DNA from 2 places in the Arthrobacter sp. NPDC055138 genome. Region 1 is predicted to be linked to the other one. Evidence: predicted binding sites of a transcription regulator. Region 1 holds the regulator's gene; the other holds the start of a gene.
What was found. Region 1 encodes LexA, which represses DNA repair genes until DNA is damaged. Its sites were predicted from a motif close to TCGAACANNTGTTCGA; they were not measured.
Positions count from the first base shown of each region.

Region 2: uvrA (excinuclease ABC subunit UvrA) is a predicted target of LexA. The motif match lies at 3,518-3,533, and genes of this name have one in related genera.

Region 1 is NZ_JBSGTH010000006.1:30,914-39,055, forward strand. Features, by position in the region: gene priA (bifunctional 1-(5-phosphoribosyl)-5-((5-phosphoribosylamino)methylideneamino)imidazole-4-carboxamide isomerase/phosphoribosylanthranilate isomerase PriA) at 1-308, opposite strand, end outside; gene ACWF5H_RS15075 (hypothetical protein) at 354-515, opposite strand; gene hisH (imidazole glycerol phosphate synthase subunit HisH) at 518-1,159, opposite strand; gene hisB (imidazoleglycerol-phosphate dehydratase HisB) at 1,156-1,773, opposite strand; gene ACWF5H_RS15090 (histidinol-phosphate transaminase) at 1,830-2,939, opposite strand; gene ACWF5H_RS15095 (LysM peptidoglycan-binding domain-containing protein) at 3,012-3,365, opposite strand; gene lexA (transcriptional repressor LexA) at 3,666-4,415, shown strand; gene ACWF5H_RS15105 (ATP-dependent DNA helicase) at 4,494-6,533, opposite strand; gene hflX (GTPase HflX) at 6,526-8,067, opposite strand.
Region 2 is NZ_JBSGTH010000002.1:379,689-387,830, forward strand. Features, by position in the region: gene ACWF5H_RS06930 (HAD hydrolase-like protein) at 1-507, opposite strand, end outside; gene uvrA (excinuclease ABC subunit UvrA) at 582-3,428, opposite strand; gene ACWF5H_RS06940 (GntR family transcriptional regulator) at 3,731-4,087, opposite strand; gene ACWF5H_RS06945 (MBL fold metallo-hydrolase) at 4,221-4,865, shown strand; gene ACWF5H_RS06950 (DNA topoisomerase IB) at 4,946-5,956, opposite strand; gene ACWF5H_RS06955 (hypothetical protein) at 5,920-6,363, opposite strand; gene ACWF5H_RS06960 (hypothetical protein) at 6,540-6,791, opposite strand; gene ACWF5H_RS06965 (hypothetical protein) at 7,079-7,288, opposite strand; gene ACWF5H_RS06970 (CsbD family protein) at 7,435-7,653, opposite strand; gene ACWF5H_RS06975 (PIG-L deacetylase family protein) at 7,773-8,142, opposite strand, start outside.

The sequences.
Region 1 (8,142 bases):
GCGGCACCAAACTCCAGGGCCCGTTCCAAAGACTCATCATCGCGGATGCCGCCGGAGAGCTCCACCTTGATCTTCAGCTCGTCCGCGACCCGGCGCAGCACCTCTGTGTTGTTGCCTCGACCGAAAGCCGCGTCGAGATCCACGAGGTGCACCCACTCGGCCCCGTCGTTCTGCCACGCCATGGCGGCTTCCAGCGGGTCGCCGTAGCCGGTCTCGCTGCCGGCTTCACCCTGAACCAGCCGGACTGCCTGGCCATCTGCTACGTCGACTGCGGGCAGGAGTTCGAGGATGGGCGTTTGGTTCGTCATAGTGATTCCGCTTTCTGCGCCGTCAGCTGCGCGGGCTGTGGGTGGTTACTCGGTCGGACCGAGGGTGAGCAGGTAGGCCGCCAGCAGGGCCAATCCGGCCAAAATCCAGAAGAGGATGGAAGCCCACTTGGGCAGCCGCTGTTGCCGGAACGAGATGGCACCGCCGGCCAGGAGCCCGGCCAGGGCCATGAGGAGAAGGCTGCCCACGGCTATCGCAGCGTCTTCAGCCAGTTGCGGAGCAACTCCGCGCCGGCGTCGCCGGACTTCTCCGGATGGAATTGCGTTGCACTCAGCGGACCGTTTTCAACGGCGGCGATGAACGGGGCCCCATGCGTGGACCAGGTCACCCGGGGCGGCGCCATCGCCGGCTGGGTGACATCAAAGTTCCAGTGCTGCACACCGTAGGAGTGCACAAAGTAGAACCGCTCGTCTTCGATGCCGGCGAACAACCGGCTGCCCTCCGCCACGTCAACGGTGTTCCACCCCATGTGCGGCACCACCTCGGCTGGCAGCGCTTCCACGACCCCGGGCCATTCCCCGATCCCCTGGGTGCGGACGCCGTGTTCTACTCCCTCTTCGAACATGACCTGGAGGCCCACACAAATGCCCAGCACCGGCCGGCCGCCGGCCACCCGGCGTCCGATCCAGCGAAGGGCATCAACAGACTTCAGTCCTTCCATGACCGTGGCGAAGGCTCCGACGCCGGGGACCAACAGCCCGTCGGCGTTGAGCACGTCCTCGGAAGCATGGCTGAGCGTGACGTCGGCACCGACGTGTTCCAGCGCCCGGACCGCCGAGCGCACATTCCCGGATCCGTAGTCCAGTACGGTGACCTTGGGTCCAGCCGTCACAGGGCACCCTTCGTTGAGGGGATGCCCTCGACCCGGGGATCGGACTCGACCGCGGCGCGCAGCGCCCGGGCGAACGCCTTGAACTGGGCCTCGACGATGTGGTGCGGGTCGCGGCCGCCCAGTACGCGCATGTGCAGGCAGATCTGGGCGTGCAGCGTGATGGCTTCGAAAACGTGGCGCGTCAGCGACCCGGTGAAGTGCCCGCCGATCAGGTGGTATTCCTGGCCGGCCGGTTCTCCTGAGTGCACCAGATAGGGACGGCCGGAGACGTCGACGACGGCGTGGGCCAGCGCCTCATCCAGCGGCACCGTTGCCTCGCCGAACCTGCGGATCCCGGCCTTGTTACCCAGGGCCTGCTTCAAGCACTCGCCGATCGTGATGGCGACATCTTCCACCGTGTGGTGGGCGTCAATATGTGTGTCGCCGGTGGCCTTCACGGTCAGATCGACCAGCGAGTGCTTCGACAGTGCGGTGAGCATGTGGTCGTAGAACGGCACGGTGGTGCTGATCTCGGATCGGCCGGTGCCGTCGAGATCCAGTTCAACCAGCACGGACGACTCGCTGGTGATGCGTTCGAGGCGTGCGGTACGTCCGGTGGTGGTATCCACGGTCATGGGGGTCCTTTGACGAAAATGGTTGACCGGCCAGGCCGGTGCGCTCTTACTACAGTTTAGGAGACTCGGCTCGACATCAGGGCCTTGATGCCTTCGAGGAAGGCTGTGGTCTCGGCCTCAGTGCCCGCCGTCACCCGCAGGTGTCCGGGAATCCCGACGTCGCGGATCAGCACGCCGGCTTCCAGAAGCCCCTGCCACACCGCGTGCGGGTCGTCCAGGCCGCCGAAGAACACGAAGTTGGAGTCCGACGGTGCCGGCTTCAAACCGAGTTCGGTCAGTCCGTCGACAATGCGGTCCCGTTGGGTCTTGATGTCCTCAACATTGGCGAGCAGCGCGTCCGCATTTTCCAGTGCGGCCAGCGCCGTCGCCTGGGTGATCGCGGACAGGTGGTAGGGCAGGCGGACCAAGCGCAGGGCGTCGGCAACCTGCGGCGCGGCGGCAAGGTACCCCACTCGGGCACCGGCAAGGGCGAAAGCCTTGCTCATGGTGCGGGAGACGATCAACCGCTCCCGGCCGGGCAGCAGCGTCAGCGCGCTCGGCGTGCCGGCGTGGGCGAATTCGGCGTAGGCCTCATCCACGATCACTATGGCGTTGGATGCCTCTCCCGCTTCGTAGGCGGCCTCGACGACGTCAAGGCCCAGCGCGGTGCCCGTCGGGTTGTTCGGGGAACACAGGACGACGACGTTGGCTGCGGATTCTGCGACGGCAGCGGCAACCGCTTCCGCGGAGATCGCAAAGTCCGCTCCGCGCGGCACCGCAACATACTCGGTGTCCGTCCCGCTGGCCAGCAGCGGGTACATGGAATACGTGGGCGGGAAGCTCAACAAGGTCCGGCCCGGCCCGCCGAAGGCCTGAAGGATTTGCTGCAGCACTTCATTCGAACCGTTGGCCGCCCAGATGTTCTCTGCCGTGAGGCCGTGTCCCAGATAGAGGGACAGCGCCGTCCGAAGCTCGGTAAACTCGCGGTCCGGATACCTGTTCAAACCGGCCGCTGCGGCGCTGACGGCCGAGACGATGGCTTGATGCACCGTCTCCGGCAAGCCGTGGGTGTTTTCGTTGACATTCAGCAGGATGGGCACGTCCAATTGGGGGGCACCATATGGCTCCAGGCCCCGGAGATTACCCCGCAACGGCAGACGGTTCAGGCGTTCTAACTGCTCACTCACCGATCCAGCTTAAGCTTCGGCCCGCCCGGGGCAGGAATCGGGCGGGCCGAAGCGGCTCATATTACGGTTGCCTCAATGCGCTGACGGCACCAGCAACTGCTGGCCGGAATGGACGATGTCCCCGTCCAGGCCGTTCAATTGCGCGATCTCGAAGATGACATCATGCGGGTTGCGGTCGGGGGCGGACAGCACCGCCACATCCCAGAGCGTCTGGCCGCTGCCGACAGTGACGGTAACGGCCGGCCCCGGCCCCAACCCTCCGGCAGCGGCCATTGCCGGTGCGGTGAAGAAGCCGACCAGGGTGAGCGCGACGGCCGCGGCAAGCATGAGCGGCAGGCCAATCAGCAGCAAACGGCCCCGGCGGGTAAGCCGGAGGGGGGCGTTGGCGCGGAAGTCTGCGGACTGCGGTGCGAGCTGGGCGGACATGGTGCCACCTTTCCGATTTCGATCTATTTCGACTGGTTTCGATCATCGAACCACCGCATTCGAACGCATCTTCGAATGCGTCTTCTACAGTTTTAGCACTGGTGATCGACTATTGTCGAGACTCAGTCGAACAAATGTTTGAAATTCCTCACCGCCTCGCCTAGCGTTGATGGCATGAGCGGCTGTGAATTGCAGTGCATCAGCCGCCACTGACAAAACAGTCGAGACAGCAATCCGAGTGCCGGTTCCGCATCAGCCAGACCCGGCACCTGGACCATCATGGGAAGACCGGGGCCGGATATGTCCGAAGAGACCACCACCACTGCCGGAGCGCGGCGACGAGGCCGCCCTGTCAAGGTCGGACGCAGCCTGACGCCGCGGCAAAAGAAGATCCTGGAAACCATCCAGCGCTCCGTTATTGCCCACGGGTACCCGCCGTCGATGCGCGAGATCGGCGACCTCGTCGGCTTGGCAAGCCTGTCCAGCGTCACCCATCAACTGGCCCAACTGGAGAAGATGGGCTACATCCGGCGGGACCCGAAGCGTCCCCGGGCCATGGAGATCCTCACTCCGCTGACGCTTGAACAGGGCGGCGTGGAAATCGTGGGCGTGGACGAGCCGCAGCAGCTGCGCAGCTCCAGTGGCGTCGCGGTGGCCGAACTCACCACGTCATCCGATACGGCCATGGTGCCGCTGGTGGGACGGATCGCCGCCGGCGGACCGATCCTGGCAGACCAGGCGGTCGAGGACGTCATGCCGCTGCCCCGGCAGCTGGTGGGGCACGGCGAGTTGTTCATGCTGAAGGTTTCCGGCGATTCGATGATCGATGCTGCCATTTGCGATGGCGACTGGGTGGTGGTTCGGCAGCAGCACACCGCAGAGAACGGCGACATTGTTGCGGCGCTGCTCGACGAAGAGGCAACGGTAAAAACCTTCCGGCAGCGAGACGGGCACACCTGGTTGCTGCCGCAGAACACGCGCTATGAACCGATTCTGGGCGACCACGCAACCATCATGGGCAAGGTTGTCTCCGTGATGCGGGCGCTCTGACTGCTCCGCCACCGCTCCTTCAGCCGATGCAGCCTGCCCATTCGGCGGCGGACCCGGATGGTTCTGGCGGCCGCCGGTTCAGGCGGCGGCGGCCGCCAGCCGCTCCAGGACCTGGCGGGCGATGGCGCCATCCTTCGTGCTCCAAAACGGCGGCAGGGCACTGCGGAGGAAATTTCCGTAGCGGGCGGTGGCCAGACGGGAATCCAACACGGCCACAACCCCCTTGTCATTGGATGCGCGAATCAAGCGGCCAGCGCCCTGGGCCAGCCGCACTGCTGCGTGGGTGGCCGAGACCGTCATGAAACCATTGCCGCCGGCCTGAGCTACCGACCGGGTCCGGGCAGTGGTCAGCGGGTCGTCCGGCCGCGGGAACGGAATTCGGTCGATGACCACCAACCGGCATGCCTCGCCCGGAACATCGACTCCCTGCCACAGAGTCATCGTGCCGAACAGGCAGGTGTCCGGTTCATCGGCGAATTGGCGGACCAGCGCCCCCATTGATGATTCGCCCTGGCACAGGATGGTCAGTTCGGTGCGCTGACGCATTTCGGCGGCAGCTTCTTCTGCCGCGCGACGCGAGGAGAACAATCCGAGGGCCCCGCCGCGTGAGGCGCGCAGCAGCTCCTCGAGTTCGTCGAGCTGCTCGCTGCTGGTGCCACGGCCCGGCTTGGGCAGATGCGATGCCACATACAGCACACCCTGGCGGGGGTAATCGAAGGGACTGCCCACGTCGGCGCTTGAGTACGCTGGGGCACCGGCCCCCAACAATCCGAGCGAACCGGCAACGGCGTCGAAGGTGCCCCCCACCGACAGCGTGGCGGAGGTCAGCACCACCGTATGTTCGTCGAAGAGCCCTTCACGCAGCCTGGAGGCAACAGACAACGGGGCGACGTTGAGCGTAGCCGGCTGGTCGTCGTTGGCGATATAGTCGCCGGTCTCGCCGAAGGTGCTGGGACGGGTCGCCCAAATGACCTCGCGGGAATCTGCCGCCGAAAGCAGCCGTTCGGCCATCTCCAGCACCGAGGAAAGACGGGATCGGGCCATCTGCCTCCCGCCGTCTGCCGCCGCGGACCCCTCGGGCTTGGAATCGGATAGCGCTGCGCGGGCCGCCTCCCGCAGCTGCGCGAGGACCAACTCCTGCTCCTCGCGCAGGCCGGAGGCCAACAATCCGCTCGGCAACGGCTCCAGTACGTCCTCCAGGGCGCCGGCAGCCGAGTTCAGCGGCTCCACGCTGATCCCGGTGTGCTTGCGCGCGGTCGAAGCCGCAGTGCGGACCATGGCAGCCGACAGCTGCCCCGCCACGGCGCTGGTGACGCGGTCCTGCAATTCGTGGGCTTCGTCAATCACCACCACGTCGTAGTCCGGAAGCACGGCCACGCCCTCAAAGGCGTTGATGGCGAGCATGGCGTGGTTGGTGATCACGATGTCCGCCTCGGCAGCATGTCCGCGCGCCAGTTCGCTGAAGCACTCGGCGGCGAGGGGACATTTTTGCGCGCCGAGGCATTCCATCGATCCCACGGAGACCTGTCGCCACGCGCGATCGCTGACCCCGGGCACCAGTTCATCGCGATCGCCGGTCTCGGTCTCCTGCGCCCATTCGCGCAGCCGCACGACCTCCTTGCCCAATGCACCCGCGGCCCCGCTGGACGCCCCTCCGCCGGCGGGAGCCGGATGCGGGACGGCGTCCTCGCCGAGGCTGAACAGCGCAGCAGGCGCGTCTTCGTCCGGAAAGCCGCCTGCCAGCTTATGCAGGCAGACGTAGTTGTTCCGCCCCTTGAGCAGCGCCACGTCCAACGGCCGGGGAAGCTCATCGGCGACGGCTTCCATCAGCCGCGGCAGGTCCCTTTTGACGATCTGCGACTGCAGGGCCAGCGTCGCGGTGGAGACGATGGCGGGCTTCTCACCCTCCAAGGCCTGCACCATGAGCGGGATCAGATACGCCAACGACTTGCCCGTGCCGGTGCCCGCCTGCACCAGCAGGTGCTGCCGGCGGTCGAAGGCCTCGGCTACTTTGGCAGCCATCTCGTGCTGGCCGGCGCGGTGTTGGCCGCCCATGCCCTGGACCGCGACATCGAGCAGCCGCAACGCCTCGCCGGCCGGTACCCGGGTTTCAGTCATGTCGAAGGAATCGTTCCAGCTCCGCTGCCAAGCCCTCGCGAACCAGGACATCGAGCCGCGTGCCGTCTTCCCCGTGCTCCATGGCGAGGATCTCCGCATCCTCGCTGTGCAAACGGCTGATGACTTCGCCGCGGTCGTAGGGCACCAACAGCCGCAGCTTCACGCTCGGACGCGGGATGGTTTCGCTGATCAGTCGCAGCAGCGCGTCCATGCCCTGGCCGGTGCGTGCCGAGACCACTACGTGGTTCGGTTCGCGCTGCCGCAGCCGTTCGACCACGAAGGGATCGGCGGCATCTGCCTTGTTCAACACCACGATTTCAGGAATGTGCCGGGCATCCACCTCGGTGAGCACTTCACGCACCGCGGCGATCTGGCCCTCCGGGTCGGGGTGCGAGACGTCCACCACGTGCAGGATCACATCGGCGTCGGCAACTTCCTCCAACGTGGAGCGGAAGGCTTCCACCAGTTGCGTTGGCAGCGAGCGGACGAAACCGACGGTGTCGGCGAGCGTGTAGCCGATGCCGTCGGGTGTTTCCGCGCGGCGCACGGTGGGGTCCAAGGTGGCAAAAAGCGCATTCTCGACCAGAACGCCTGCATCGGTCAGGCGGTTGAGCAGCGACGATTTCCCGGCGTTGGTGTAACCGGCGATGGCCACCGAGGGCACGGCATTGCGGCGGCGGTTGGCACGCTTGGTGTCCCGTGCCGGCTTCATGGCTGCGATTTCGCGGCGCAGCTTCGCCATCCGGGTCCGGATACGGCGGCGGTCCAGTTCGATCTTCGTCTCACCTGGTCCGCGCGAACCGATGCCGCCGCCGGCGGCTCCGACGCGCCCGCCGGCCTGACGGGACATCGACTCGCCCCAGCCACGCAGGCGCGGCAGCAGGTACTCCAGCTGGGCCAACTCGACCTGGGCCTTGCCCTCGCGGCTCTTCGCGTGCTGCGCGAAGATGTCCAGGATCAGCGCCGTGCGGTCAATGACTTTGACCTTCACGATGTCTTCCAGTCCGCGGCGCTGCGAGGGCGAGAGTTCGCCGTCGACAATGACCGTGTCAGCGCCGGTGGACATCACGATGTCCCGCAGTTCCTGGGCCTTTCCGGACCCGAGGAAGGTGCCCGGGTCCGGCTTCATCCGGCGCTGCACGATGCCGTCCAGCACCTCGGAGCCGGCGGTCTCCGCCAACGCCGCCAGTTCCCGCAGGGAATTGTCTGCGTCGTCGGCCGTGCCTTCGGTCCACAGACCGGCCAGCACCACGCGCTCCAGGCGTAGTTGCCGGTACTCGACCTCGGTGACGTCCTCCAGTTCGGTGGAGAGACCCGCTACGCGGCGGAGGGCACGGCGTTCGGCCAAGTCCTGCTGGTCACCGTCGAATTCGGAATGCTCGGAGTCAAGTTTGGACAGAGCCTGCGCTCGGCCGCCGACTCCCGGCTTGCTTCCTGCCGCAGTGTCGCGGGCCAGGATACGGTCAATGACTGCCTGGATCTCATCCGGCGTCATTTCCGGTTCCGGCGACGGCTGGGGGCTGTTGGTGGTCATGCTCTCCTTCGAAATGTCCGTGGTCTTATCGTAGTCCTCCGGGGTGCGTCCAGCGGAGCCCGAAGATGCGGTTTG
Region 2 (8,142 bases), on a different contig from region 1:
GACCATCAGCACCGGACCGAAGTCGTCCGCGGCCGCCAGAGCCGCCTGCAGGATCGGCACCTTGCCCAGTCCCGGATCGTCCGGTGCCGGATCGTCGCCCTCCGCTCCGTGGACGCCCTCGAAGAACGTGTTCAGGCCCTTCAGACGGAGGAGTTCGCGGGCCAGGCCGGTCGGTTTCTGCGTGGCAACAGCCAACGTCAGGCCGGCCGCCAGCAGCCGCCCCAGCAATTCGGGGATGCCTGGGTACACACGGCTTGCTGCCATGCCCTGCGCCCGGTAGCCGGCGCGGTACAGGGCGATGACTTCGCCGAGCCTTTCCTCCGGCACGCCCGCGGCGCGCAGCGAATCGCCCAGCGGCGGCCCCACCAGCGTGCCCAGCCTGTCCTCCGGCGGAACCGGGAGCCCGGCAGCCTCGAGGGCACCGGCAATTCCGTTGGTGATAGCTCCCGCGGGGTCAACAAGGGTTCCGTCAAGGTCGAACAAGACCAGCGCAGGCAATTGTGTCACCCGGGCATTTTCCCACAGGTCCGCGGATCGGCCGGAATCCATTCCTGCGGCGGAATATGTCATTCCGTCGCGGCTCACGGGCGACCGAGCGCCTCCGCCAGGAACCGGCCGGTGTGGCTCCCCTCGACTGCGGCAACCTGCTCGGGTGTGCCGCTGGCAATGATCTGGCCGCCGCCGGAGCCGCCTTCGGGGCCCATGTCCACTACCCAGTCGGCGCTCTTGATCACGTCCAGATTGTGTTCGATGGTGATCACCGTGTTGCCCTTTTCCACCAGGCCCTGCAATACCTGCAGCAGCTTGCGGATGTCCTCAAAATGCAGGCCGGTGGTCGGCTCATCCAGCACGTAGACGCTGCGACCGTTTGAGCGGCGCTGCAGTTCGCTGGCGAGCTTAACGCGCTGCGCCTCGCCGCCGGACAGCGTGGTGGCTGGCTGGCCCAGCCGGACGTAGCCCAACCCGACGTCCACCAAGGTCCGCAGGTGGCGGGCAATCGGGGTGAACGCGGCAAAGAAGTCCGCTGCCTCCTCGATCGGCATGTCCAGCACCTCGGCAATGGTCTTGCCCTTGTAGTGGACTTCCAGGGTCTCCCGGTTGTAGCGCGCGCCGTGGCAGACCTCGCACGGCACGTAGACGTCCGGAAGGAAGTTCATTTCGATCTTCAGCGTGCCGTCGCCCGAGCAAGCTTCGCAGCGGCCGCCCTTCACGTTGAAGGAGAACCTGCCGGGCAGGTAGCCGCGAAGCTTGGCCTCGTTGGTCTCTGCGAACAATTTGCGGATGTTGTCGAAGACACCCGTGTAGGTGGCCGGATTGGACCGCGGGGTGCGTCCGATCGGGCTCTGGTCCACGTGGATCACCTTGTCCAGCTGGTCCAGCCCCTCCACCCTGGTGTGCCGACCGGCCACATGCTTGGCCCCGTTAAGCTTGTTGGCCAGCACCTTGTAGAGGATGTCGTTGACCAAGGTCGACTTGCCGGAGCCGCTGACCCCGGTGACCGCGGTGAAAACGCCCAGCGGGAACTGCGCGTCGATGCCGCGCAGATTGTTCTCGCGCGCCCCGACCACTTTCAGCTGGCGTTTCTTGTCCACCTTCCGGCGCTTGCCGGGAAGCTCTATCCGGCGGCGTCCGGACAAGTAGTCGCCGGTGATGGAACGCGTGTTCTCCAGCAGTTCCTGCAGGGAGCCGGAATGGACCACCTCGCCGCCGTGTTCGCCGGCGCCCGGACCGATGTCGACAATCCAGTCGGCCTCGGCGATGGTGTCCTCGTCGTGCTCGACCACGATCAGCGTGTTGCCCAGATCGCGCAAGCGGGTCAAGGTCTCGATCAGCCGCCGGTTGTCCCGCTGGTGCAAACCGATCGAGGGCTCGTCCAGCACGTAGAGGACGCCGACCAGGCCGGAACCGATCTGGGTGGCCAGCCGGATGCGCTGGGCCTCGCCGCCGGACAACGTGCCTGCCGCCCGCTCCAGGTTCAGATACTCCAGACCCACATCCAGCAGGAAGCGCAGCCGGGCCTGGATCTCGATGAGCACCTGGTGGCCGATCTGGGCTTCGCGAGCCGTCAGGTCCAGTCCGTCCAGGAAGGAACTGGCCTCGCGCAGCGGCAGGGCGGAAACGTCCGCAATGGACTTGCCGTTGATCAGTACGGACAGCGAGGCGGGGTTCAGCCGCGCGCCGTTGCACTCCGGGCACGGCACTTCCCGCATGTACTCCTTGTAGCGGTCCCGGGCCATTTCGGACTCGGTTTCCTCGTGCTTGCGGTGGATGTACTGGAAGGCGCCTTCGAAGCCGGTGGAGTATTTACGCTCCCGTCCGAAGCGGTTGCGGTACTGCACCACCACTTTAAAGTCCTTGCCGAGCAGCACGGCATCGCGGACCTTCTTCGGCAGGTTCTTCCACGGCTCGTCCATCGAGAAGCCGAGCTCGTGCGAGAGTCCTTCAAGCAGCCGGGTCCAGTACTCCTGGGTGGCCTTGCCGAGCGACCACGGGGCGATGGCGCCGTCGGCCAGGCTTCGGTCCGGATCCGGGACCACCAGATCCACATCCACCTCGAGCTTGCTGCCGATGCCGGTGCAGGCAGGGCATGCGCCAAACGGATTGTTGAACGAGAAGGAGCGCGGTTCGATCTCGTCGATCGCCAACGGGTGCTCGTTCGGGCAGGCCAAGTGTTCGGAGAAAGCACGGGTACGGCCCGGGTCCTCCTCGTCGAGGTCCACGAAGTCGGCCAGCACCCGGCCTTCCGCCAGCGCCAGCGCGGTCTCCACCGAGTCGGTCAGGCGCTGGTGGATACCGTCTTTGGCCACCAGCCGGTCCACCACCACCTCAATGGTGTGCTTGTACTGCTTGCCCAGCTTCGGCGGTTCGGACAGCTGCACCTGCTTGCCGTCTACCTTGGCGCGGGAAAATCCCTTGGCGCCCAGCTCCTTGAACAGGTCCACAAACTCGCCCTTGCGGCCACGCACCACGGGTGCCAGAACCTGGAAACGCGTCCCGTCTGGCAGCTCCTGCAGCTGATCCACGATCTGTTGCGGAGTCTGTTTCTCCACCGGCTCGCCGCACTGCGGACAGAAGGGACGGCCCACCCGGGCCCACAGCAGGCGCAGGTAGTCGTAGATCTCGGTGATGGTGCCGACGGTGGAGCGCGGATTCCGGCTGGTTGACTTCTGGTCGATCGACACCGCGGGCGAGAGGCCCTCGATGAAATCGACGTCGGGCTTGTCCACCTGGCCCAGGAACATCCGCGCATACGATGACAGCGATTCCACGTACCGGCGCTGGCCCTCGGCAAAGATCGTGTCGAAGGCCAGGGACGACTTCCCGGAGCCGGACAGCCCGGTAAAGACGATCATGGAGTCGCGGGGAAGATCCACGCTGACGTTCTGGAGGTTATGCTCGCGGGCGCCTTTGACGACCAAGCGTGACATATCCGCGGGGTGGGAAACGGGGGTGGCGGACTCCGAATCGGTCGCCGGGACGGACGTTTCACTCGCTTTTAGCACGGTATCTACTCTAATCGAAAATTCGTTCGAACTTGTATTACATCGGTCACGGCCGCTGGCTACTGCGGACAACCGCTGTCCGCATTTGCCGCCCCGCGTCCTCGCTCAGCACGACGGCGAGGCCTGGCAACATTCTTAAGCCGGCTTCGGTCGGGCGCGGATCGGCTGGGCGTTGCTGCGGCACTTGATGCAGCGGCTACTCAATGCAGTGGCTACTTGATGGGGCGCTATTTGATGCCGTGGCGCTCCATCGCTGCCTTGGCGGCGGCGAGGGCTTCCTTGGTGCCGATTCCCTGACCGTGGACCGCCTGCGCGAAGGCTTCGGCGGCGTCGCCCAGTTGCTGCCGGGCCTTGCCCGCTCCGGCGCTGACCACCGTACCGGCGCGGCCGTGCGTCTCCACCCGGCCGGCGGTTTCCAGCTCCCGGTAGGCGCGGGCCACCGTATTCGGCACCACGCCCAAGTGATCGGCCAGCCGCCGGACGGGCGGCAGCTTGGTGCCCACCGGCAACTCCCCGGCGTCCGCCGCTTCAATGATCCGCAGCCGCAGTTGTTCGAACAGCGGCACGGCGCTGTCGCGGTTCATCCGCCAGTCAAACCCACTCGCTTCCATCGCCCGCGCCCGCTCCTCGTCGTGTCCGCAGCAACCGGCCTGTCCACTGCTACAACCAGAATGACATCCGGAGCCGTCCGGGTCGACTGTCGGTAGGCTGGAACGCATGTTGCTTCATGAAGATCCTGCAGTCACTATCCGCGGCATTTCGGTTTCCGAAATGGACAACAACGTTTATCTGCTGACAGCCAAGAATTCCGGCGCCCAGGTACTGATTGATGCCGCCGATGACTTTCCGGCCATTGAACAGCTCCTGCGCGACGGGGCCGCGGATGCGGCCGGCCCCGCCAAGGTCGAGTTGGTCATCACTACGCACAGCCACTGGGACCATGTCCGCGCCTTGGCGGATACCGTAGCCGCCACCGGGGCCAAGTCGGCCGCCGGCGCGGAGGATATTCCTGCGATCGAGGTGCCGACCGATGTTTCGCTCGAGCATCAGGACGTGGGCCGGTTCGACGGATTCTCGCTGGAGGCCATCAAGCTACGAGGCCACACCCCAGGCTCGGTGGCACTGCTCTACCGTGCCCCGGACGGGCCCGCGCATGTATTCACCGGCGACTCGCTGTTTCCCGGCGGAGTGGGCAATACGGAGAAGGATCCGGAGCGCTTTGCTTCCCTCTTCAACGATGTCCGCGACCGGTTGTTCGGCTACCTGCCCGACGACACCGTGATCCATCCCGGACACGGGAAGGGAACTACGCTTGGCGCTGAACGGCCGCATCTGGACGAATGGAAATCCCGCGGCTGGTAGGCAAGGGTCAACAACCCCGACAGGCGTGGACGTTGGGGGGAATCCCGCCTGCCGGGGCTCTCTCATTCTAGCGCCGCGGACTATTTCTGTTCCTCGTTGCCAAGGAAAGCCGGCAGGCTGCGCTCGGCCGCGGAATACGTGACGGCTTCTGGAACCTGCCCGTCCATGAAACGGTCGACAAGCCGCGGATCCACGTATGATGAGCGGGCAACGGCGGGCGTGTTGCCGAGCCGCTCTGCCACGGCTTTGATGGCGGCAGCGACTGCCTTGCGTCGGGCCGTGATGCCGGGCTTGCCATCGTAGCGGGCCAGTTCAACCGCGGCGGCAACGGTCCCCTGCCAAGTCCGAAAATCCTTGGCGCTGAAACCCTGCCCGCAGAGCCCATGGATGAAATCGTTCAGCTCGGAGGCCGCCAGTCCGGACCAGCTTCCGTCGTCGTTGCAGTAGCCGATGGCCGGATCCCCCGCCTTCCTCCCTCTGCCCAGGGCCAGCCAGCCGGCGAGGTCAGGATCCTTCACTTCCACGTCCCACTGCAGACCGCTCTTGCCCGGAAAATCGAGCCGGATGGTGTCCTGATGCACCTGGACGTGGCTGACCAGCAAGGTGGTCACTCCGTAGGACCCGTTTTCCTCGGCATAGACGTCGGAGCCGATTCGCAGCGACGCGCTGTCCAGCAAGCGGAACGCGGCGGCGCAGGCCACCTCCCGGGTCATGTCCCCCGACCGAAGCAGCAGCGTCACCCTCCGCCGTGCGGCCGTCAGGGTACGGCCGAAGGCCAGCGCGCGGTCGAACTTCTCCCGGTCCCTGAGTTCGCGCCATCGGGGATGGTAGATGTATTGCCGCCGCCCAGCGTCGTCCGTGCCCGCCGCCTGGATATGGCCATTTTCCGCCGGGCAGATCCACACGGCGGACCAGGCCGGTGGAACCGCCAGCGCCTTGACCCTGCGGAGCTCGTCGCTGGAAAGCTTCGAACCATCGGGGTGGCGGTAGGAGAATCCGGTCCCGTGCCGCCGGCGGGATATACCGGGAGCCCGGATATTGCTCCGCCGTAGCCTCAGACGGGCACCTCCATCTTGAAGCCGCAGCGGCAACGCAGAATTTCTACGTTCACGCGCACCGTTGGGAGCGGGCCGGTCTCCGGCGAGCCTTCGTCAACGGGATCCTGGATGGCTTGATCGACTCGTTCCACCGGCTGCATGGGCTCCCCGCAGTGCATGTAGCCATCGGCACCGAAATCGATCCCCACCGTCTCTGTTTCCGACGTGGGTACCTTGTAGGTCTGGTGGCCGTAATAGCTCTCGCAGTGGCTGCACCAGTAGCTAACGTCCCACCGCGGCAGCGCGGGAGCGCCCGGCCCCGGCGGGAGCAGCGTGACAGCGTCGAAAACCAGATACTCGTCGCTGTTGCAGGCGGAGCACCACGGATCCGGCAAACCTCCTCCGGCTCCGCCGAAATCGTACTCGCCAGCATGGGCACGTGAACTGTCGTTGGCGATCATGATCGTCTGCCCTTTCGCATCAACATCATTATTGGTAAGGCTACTGTCTATAACTATACCGAAGCCCGGGCATGCGACGCGCGAGGTGGCATGCATCAGGGAAATGGCAGGCGTGGTGGCGAAGTGGGCGGCCTGGTGCAATCACTGGCGGATGTGGCGGGGGGCTCAGAGCGTTTCTAGAAGTCCCCGCCGTACAGCGAGTCAGGCGGCTGGCTTTCGGTTTCGCCGTAGAGGCAGCGGATTCGACGCTTGCTGGCCTTGAGCGCGTCCCTGCTGTCCCGCCGGTCCAGCTCTACCCGCAGCTCCTCAAGGCGGAACTCGGTTTCCGGCTCCGCCGCCCCGAATTGGATACTCTCGCGCTCGAGTTGCCGCATGGCCCTGCCGTACAACGCCAGCAGTTCCGGGTCCCCGAGCAGAGCCAACTTCACCGGAAACTCGTCTGCGGGAGGCAAGTGGCGGTGCCGCATTAGGTTCCCCCCGAACCTAAACGTGCCACCCCTGACCGACCGGCAGTTGACCCGTCCATGCGCTCTGCCTCCAGGTAGCCCGGGAGCCGATTCGGCTCCACTGCAGTGAGCTTACAAGCGCTTCTGCCCTGCGGCAATGAATCACGGAACATCGCAGGGCTATCTTTTGGGTCGTCACGCCAGTGGTACGCAAAAGCGCGGCTTACGGCAGCCCTTCCTACCCGAAAACGTCCGACCGGAGCCGGATTCTAATCGTCGTAACGTTCTTCCTTGACGGTCCCGAAGGGGACGTCCTCGGACGCCATGGCATTGACTTCGTTCGGAAGGAATCGCACCAGCACGCCTCGCTCCCCGTCCGCAGCAGATTGCCTCAGCACCGGGAGGGTGGCGTCAGCCTGGCTGTGCTCCAGCCCGGCCACGTAGCGGGCATACGCCTCGGACAGTTGTTCGGTCATCATCGCGGGTCCTGTCAATAGGAATGAGGAATGGGGTGCGTCCCGGCATCAGGGTCTTTCATCGTCCGCAGCCAACACGAGGTCTGCCTCTTGACGCCGGAAGCCTCCGCGGACAGTGGTCCGCGGAGGCTTCCGAATCGGCAAAACGCTTAGCGCCTGCCGCCACCCTCGGTGTCATCGGTGGCCCGGTCGGCGTCCTCGTTCAGATGGGCCTTGGCATCGGCCAGCTTGTCTTTGGCTTCGCCCTCGACCTGCTGGGCCTTGCCTTTCATCTCGCGCGACTTGTCATCGGTCGCGTCGCCGACGGCTTCGTTTACCTTGCCCGTGACCTTGTCTTTCGCAGCATCGAACTTATCGCCCATACCCATGACAGCACCTCTTTCGGTTCAGGTTTTCAACAGGTGCAGCCAGACTACCTCGCCTCACGCAAAGTACAAAGCTTGCTGACCTTTTCCGCGAATTGATGCCGGAAACCTCCACGCTCCTACTACAGCCCGAACAATTCGAAGGCTATTCGCGGCCTGCCGCCGGTCACCAGCGCGAGCTGTTCGGCCGCCTGTTCCTCCACCGGCCGGTCGCTCAGCGCCTCCAGATAGCGGCGGTGCGCCGTCAGCGAGCGCAGCGCAGAGTCCAACGCATGCTGGCCGACGTCCAGATAGTGCGTGGGCCGGGTGGAGGCAACCGCAGTCCACGAAACGGTGTGCGGCCGATGACCTTGCGCCGCCAAATCCGGGAAGATCCATTCATTGCCGGCATCCGCCACCGCATTGAGGACCGACCGGCCCATGACCTGGTGGTCCTGCGAATTCCACGCCCCTGGACCCCAGACATCTCGATGGTTCAGTGTCACCACCACG